Regions from separate parts of the Psychromonas ingrahamii 37 genome, predicted to be linked through region 2. Evidence: predicted binding sites of a transcription regulator. Region 2 holds the regulator's gene; the other holds the start of a gene.

Region 1 (3,497 bases), 380 kb from region 2:
AGGGTTTCGTTGGCAGGGCAATTTCAAGACATAAGTTACTTTGACGAATAGGGGCAACCTTACTGTCAAAGGGACTGTGTGTATTACAGTGATCTACATTTTGAATGTAAATACGGCCTGTACTGGCACGCTCCTGCATTAAGAGAGAGAACAACTCAACGGCTGAAATACTTTTTTGACGAATATCAGGATCACCTTCGTATAAATTATATAAACGCTCAAATTCATCTTGATCTTCAAAAAAAGCATCGTATAAACCGGGGACATCCGAGGGACTGAACAAGGCGACATTTTTTTTGTCTATCAGGCGCTGGTAGAATAAGCGGCTTAGTTGCACCCCATAGTCGAGATGACGTATGCGGTTGGAGTCAATACCACGATTATTTTTTAACACCAATAAAGATTCAACTTCCAAATGCCAAACAGGGTAAAAAACCGTCGCTGCACCGCCGCGTACGCCACCCTGAGAGCATGACTTTACCGCGGTTTGGAAGTGTTTGTAAAATGGGATACAACCTGTGTGGAAGGCCTCACCACCTCGAATAGCACTGCCCAATGCACGAATACGACCAGCATTAATGCCGATTCCGGCGCGTTGTGAAACATATTTAACAATTGCGCTTGATGTCGCGTTGATCGAATCAAGACTATCACCCGTTTCAATCAATACGCATGAACTAAATTGACGCGTTGGCGTGCGCACTCCTGCCATAATAGGCGTGGGTAATGAAATTTTAAATTGTGAAACCGCATCATAAAAACGTCTAACATAAGATAAACGTATGGCAGGCTCATAATTAGAAAACAGACAGGCTGCCACCATCATGTAAAGAAATTGTGCACTTTCATAAATATCACCGGTGACACGATTTTGAATGAGGTATTTACCTTCAAGCTGTTTTACTGCGGCATAGGAAAATTTTAAATCACGATCATGAACGATAAATTTTTCCATCTCTTCAAACTCTTGCTTGCTATAGTCTTCAAGAAGATGCATATCGTACTTGCCTTTAGAACACATTTTACTAACGTGTTCAAAGATACTTGGCGGCGTAAAACGTCGATAAGCTTTTTTACGCAAATGGAATACCGCAAGATGTGCCGCTAAATATTGGTAGTCTGGTGATGTCTCTGAGATAAGGTCAGCGGCCGCTTTAATAATAGTCTCATGTATATCATCGGTACGGATACCATCATAAAACTGAATATGTGAATTTAATTCAACCTGAGAGACTGAAACATTTTTTAAGCCTTCTGCAGCCCAAGTGATAACTCGGTGAATCTTATCAAGATCAATGCGTTCTCTTTTGCCATTTCGTTTTGTGACAAATAGGTTTTTTTTCATTCAGGATACCTTATATCTAGCGACAACTGTGTTACTTAACATGCAGTTTTAATAGTGTTGCTCATTGGTCAAAAACACAACATATTGTGTTTGATAGCGCGAGGTGACACAAGATAAAGCTTTTTAAGTTTTTTTCAAGCAAATGTTTTTAGCTTTACAGTGGATAAAATTGTGGATAACTAGCGCATAAAAAAACAGGTTAGTATTAACTAACAAATAGCTTAAGGGAGGGGCTGAGATCAATGAAATGCAACCTTTATTTTTAACCCCGGATAATAATTATATCAGTAAATATAATTAGGAATAAAATTCAACTAACTTCTACTCTATTCCTGTTTTTGCATTTTCTGTCGATTAAACGTGGGCAAAAATAAGAAAGTTTTTTCAATTATTGTGTGCTGTCGTTTTAATCGCTGCTGTTTTAGAAACGCGAGCATAGGAGTGTATGTTCACAATCAAGTTATTGACAATAAATTTGTCAAACCTTTGGGTAGTTTAGGGTCATATTGACATCGAGATCAACAAAGGCTGCAAAAGTTAATCTCATAGGTGCTTCAAGGGCAGGTTAATAATGAATGCGATTGCTATTAATACCGTTTGTTATTAATTAAATTTAAAAAATAACATGCGGTAAAGATGATGAAGTTACCTGCGCAAGAAAATTGTCACACGGATATCTTTTTGCAGGGTAAGTACTTTCATAATGAAAATGGTGAAAATAGTGTTTATATGTCAGTTTGTTGTCATATTTTTCATTCGGCAAGATGCTTGCTTAATAAGCATAGTGACAAAGAAGCAGGGGATGTATGCTTCTCTGTCACTACGTCCCTGCAGATCTGACCCTGTTGATAATAATTACAGAGCTTTTGTACACCTTAGCATGTAATTAACATTGACATTTTTAGTAATAACAAACTCGCTCTGCAGCGGATTAAATTCTACACCGCATAAATCTTCACAGTTTAATGTGGTGCTATCAATAGCCGTTAATAACTGCGAAGGGCGGATAAATTTTTCATATTCATGGGTGCCTTTAGGTACCCATTTCAATAAATTCTCGGCACCCACAATCATCATTAAATAAGCCTTGAAGGTTTTATTAATAGTAGAAAAATAAACCGTACCACCCGGTTTGAGCAAATCGCAACAAGCTTGCACAATAGAGGCAGGATCCGGTACATGCTCTAACATCTCCATGCAAGTCACTAGATCAAATTGACCTGCATGTTGTGATGCAAAATCCTCTGCGGTTATTTTTTGATACTGTACTTTTGTTTGCGTCTCTAATGCGTGCAGCTTAGCAATTTGTAACGCAGCATGCGCCATATCGATGCCTATTACATTCGCTCCTTTTTTTGCCATGCTTTCGCTGAGAATACCGCCACCACAGCCAATATCTGCAATTGACTTGGCAAATAATCCCTCGGCGCCCTGCTCTATATAACGTAACCGAGTTGGATTAAGCATATGTAATGGTTTGAAGTCACCTTCTAAATCCCACCATTGTTCGGCCATTGCTGAGAACTTTTCAATTTCTTTTGGATCAACATTGTTTGCAGTTGTACTGTTATTGACTGACATTAATCTTTACCCGGTTTTTGTAGATAAGACATTATAACGAGTAAAAAAGATAAAACAATTAACCTAAGCCGCCCATAGATTTTCGAAAATATTTTAAAGGGTGATGACTTCTAATCAGAGAAGTTTCAGCGGATTAAGTTGGGAAAGGCAGTTAAATAGCTAAAATTAACCCCCTGCAGAAGCTTTAGATAAACATAGGGCTGTACAAAAAAAGACCACAAAGGACCTCTTGCCGCTTATTTGCGCCATAGATTGATTCTGAGCTTATATTAATTGAAAAATGCCGCTCAATTCATCTCTTCATCAATAATATGTGTTAGAATGCGCAACTCACAAAAATTCAATCGATATATTAATAAAATAAGGATCTTGGCCTCTATGAGCGAATTTGTATCAGACGTTTCTCCGATCAACATTGAAGATGAATTAAAGACTTCTTATCTTGAATATGCAATGAGCGTCATTGTTGGGCGAGCTTTACCCGATGTACGCGATGGTCTTAAACCGGTTCACCGCCGTGTTTTATTTGCCATGAATGTATTGCGTAATGACTGGAATAAACCTTACAAAA
Region 2 (3,497 bases):
CTAAATCGGCAGCCATAATTAGATCGCCCTCGTTTTCGCGATCTTCATCATCCATCAAAATAACCATTTTACCTAAACGAATATCTTCGATAATTTCGGCGGTAGTACTTAATTTCATTTTATTTTCCTATCTATTTTACGGCTTGACCTAAGAAACCACTTTTAGCAAGCAGATCCCATGGTTAGGTGGTTTATTGTCATGGTGACTTGTCGAAGCTTGTTCACCCAGCATTAAACGTTCTAAAAACGAGCGATAAGGTCAACTTCTAAATTGACCTGGGTATAGTTCACCTATCTCATAGTCGGCTTAACCTAAGAAACCACTTTTAGCGAGCAGATCCATGGTTGATTTATTATCATGTTGACTTGTCGAGGCTTTATCACCCAGCATTAAACGTTCTAAATAACGTGAAATAACATCAACTTCTAAATTGACTTGGGTGCCCACTTTATAGTTCACCATAGTCGTTTGCGAAATTGTGTGCGGGATAATAGTCAATTTGAAAGCAGCACCGTTAATTTCATTGGTGGTTAAACTCACACCATCAACGGTAATAGATCCTTTTTCTGCAATATATTTAGCCAATTCATCGGGCGCTTTAATCCAGTATTCAACGGCATTGCCAAGGGGGTCAACGGATATCACTTCACCCACACCATCCACATGCCCGCTAACAATGTGTCCACCAAAACGGTCATTCATTTGCATTGCTTTTTCTAAATTAAGCACAAAACCATTTTTAATCTGAGAAAAACCACTGCGCTTTAACGTCTCGTTAGAAAGATCGGCATTAAAACTTTTATCACTTAACTTGGTCACCGTTAAGCAAACACCATTATTTGAAATGCTATCACCCACTTTTACATCACTTAAATCAAGGCTCCCTGCATCGACGCTAATGGTGATATCTTTGGCATTTTTTTTAATGGCAGTCACCTTACCGACTGCCGCTATAATTCCTGTAAACATATTAACCCCTGTCACTTGTAATGTTACTTATAATGCGAATATCATTGCCAATTAAAACCACACTCTGCAGTGATAATTGCACAACCTCAATCATTTTTGAATAATCAGGCAAGTTTACTAAATCTCGCGCCTGACTGCCCATTAATTTTGGTGCCTGATAAAGAATAAATTGATCCACCAACTGATGATTAAAAAACTCACCCGCGAGTGTCGCTCCGGCCTCAACCCAAAGATCGTTGATTTCATAATCACTTAACTGGGTTAATAAGACCTTAAGGTTAATCCGACCATGGCCATCATCTGTGCCGATCAGTTGTTCAATATCAGCGCTGAATTGATTTTTATTTTTTGGTAAATCGTCACGGGGAAGCAGGGACACCAACAACACTTTACCTTCAAGTGAAAATAATTTTTCCTTAAGGGTGATTTTATTGTGGGAATCTAAGATAATACGTATCGGTTGGCGTATCTCAGCAGGTCTCAATGTCAGATCAAAATCCAGATGATTTTTTAAGCTTTCATAGCGCACATTTAAGCTTGGATTATCGGCAATCACGGTCGCGCTGCCAGTTAATACAGCGCTTTGCAGGGCGCGGAAATATTGCACATCACAACGCGCAGCAGGGCCTGTTATCCACTGGCTTTGGCCATTTTTAAGGGCCGTTTTACCGTCTAAACTACTGGCAAGTTTCACTGTTACACGAGGCTCTTTAACCTGCATCCGTTTAATAAAACCACGGTTTAAATCCATCGCTTCATTTTTAAGCAGACCAAGGTCAACTTTTATACCCGCCTTCTCTAATATTTTAATGCCATCTCCTGCGACCTTAGGGTTAGGGTCAACCATCGCAATGATCACACGCTTAATCCCAGCTTTAGTTAAGGCTAGCGCGCAGGGAGGTGTACGGCCAAAGTGGGAGCAGGGCTCTAAGGTCACGTAACAGGTTGCACCCATCGCTTTGTCTTTAGCGATCGCAAGGGCATTTACTTCGGCATGTCCGAGGCCTGCTTTTTGATGATATCCTTCCCCCACTATTATATTATTTGCAACAATCACACAACCCACATTAGGATTGGGTGAGCTGGTAAAGCGCCCTTTTTTGGCCAGCAGTATCGCATGGGCCATATAGTATTTATCTAAGTCTGAAAAAGCCGTTGTGTTCATTAATATTCAATCTTCTACATTAAAAAGAGTAAAAACAGTAAAAATTTTATGCTAACAAGTGTGATGCCATTAGGCTAAAAATCAGTCTCAAGCTTGGCTATTTCCTCACCAAACTCTTTAACATCTTTAAAGGAGCGGTAAACCGACGCGAAACGGATATAGGCAATTTTATCTAACCCCTTAAGTAATTCCATAACCAGTTCACCGACTATTTTAGAAGTCACTTCACGCTCGCCCGTTGCCCGCAGGGTTGATTTAAGTTTGTTAACCGCAGCATCAATATCCTCCAGACTCACGGGTCTTTTTTCCAAGGCACGGTTAATACCGACCAGCAATTTGTCATCATTAAAGGGTTCACGACGGCCATCGGACTTAATCAAACGCGGCATCAACAGTTCGGCAAATTCATAGGTGGTAAAACGTTCATTACATTCATTGCAGCTGCGCCGGCGACGAACTTGAGATCCTTCTGAAACTAAGCGTGAGTCGATAACTTTAGTATCTTGAGCATTACAAAAAGGACAGTACATTTAATCTCACTCTTATTCAGAATTAATCAACCTTAAAAGTTGACTGGATCTATTGACAAATATCACAAATTTACTATGAATTTAATTTCAAGGTGTAATAGTAACCTGTTTAGCGCCTGTTTTAACAGTAATTTGCTTTATAGAGTCAAAAAAAGGGTAAAAAAAAGCTACGCAATGCGTAGCTTTTGAGTGCTTATTATTAAAAGATTATCCGTAAACAGGGCAAGCTTTACAAAGAGCGGCCACTTTAACTTTAACCGCTGTAATGGTGGTCGCAAGTTTAGCTTCATCTTTGATTGCATCAAGAACGTCACACATCCATAACGCAAGCTCAGCAGATTGTTGTGCATTAACACCACGACGTGCGAGTGCCGGCGTACCAATACGTAAACCTGAAGTCACAAAAGGAGAACGGGGATCATTTGGCACTGAGTTTTTGTTAACCGTAATATGCGCATTACCTAAGGCGGCATCCGCTTCTTTACCGGTGATATCCTGAGCGATTAAATCAACCAGGAATAAATGGTTTTCAGTACCGCCAGAAACGATTTTGTAACCACGCGCCAGGAATGATTTAACCATGGCTTTAGCATTATCTAAAACCTGTTGCTGGTAAACAGCAAATTCAGGTTCAGCACACTCTTTAAATGCAACCGCTTTAGCTGCAATAACGTGCATTAGTGGACCACCTTGCTGGCCTGGGAAAACCGCTGAGTTTAATTTTTTCTCAATGGCTTCATTGGCTTTAGCAAGGATCAGGCCGCCACGCGGACCGCCTAAGGTTTTATGCGTTGTCGTAGTCACCACATCGGCAAAAGGCACTGGATTCGGG

Evidence for each region. Region 2 encodes NrdR, which represses ribonucleotide reductase genes. Its sites were predicted from a motif close to AAACACNANATNTNGTGTTT; they were not measured.
Region 1: a site for NrdR is predicted at 1,418-1,437, ahead of nrdA (class 1a ribonucleoside-diphosphate reductase subunit alpha). Genes of this name have one in related genera too.

What each region holds. Positions count from the first base shown of each region.
Region 1 is NC_008709.1:1,392,196-1,395,692, forward strand. It holds gene nrdA (class 1a ribonucleoside-diphosphate reductase subunit alpha) at 1-1,345, opposite strand, end outside; gene ubiG (bifunctional 2-polyprenyl-6-hydroxyphenol methylase/3-demethylubiquinol 3-O-methyltransferase UbiG) at 2,201-2,926, opposite strand; gene gyrA (DNA topoisomerase (ATP-hydrolyzing) subunit A) at 3,305-3,497, shown strand, end outside.
Region 2 is NC_008709.1:1,772,287-1,775,783, reverse strand. It holds gene ribBA (bifunctional 3,4-dihydroxy-2-butanone-4-phosphate synthase/GTP cyclohydrolase II) at 1-118, opposite strand, end outside; gene PING_RS07605 (riboflavin synthase) at 308-970, opposite strand; gene ribD (bifunctional diaminohydroxyphosphoribosylaminopyrimidine deaminase/5-amino-6-(5-phosphoribosylamino)uracil reductase RibD) at 972-2,135, opposite strand; gene nrdR (transcriptional regulator NrdR) at 2,210-2,665, opposite strand; gene glyA (serine hydroxymethyltransferase) at 2,873-3,497, opposite strand, start outside.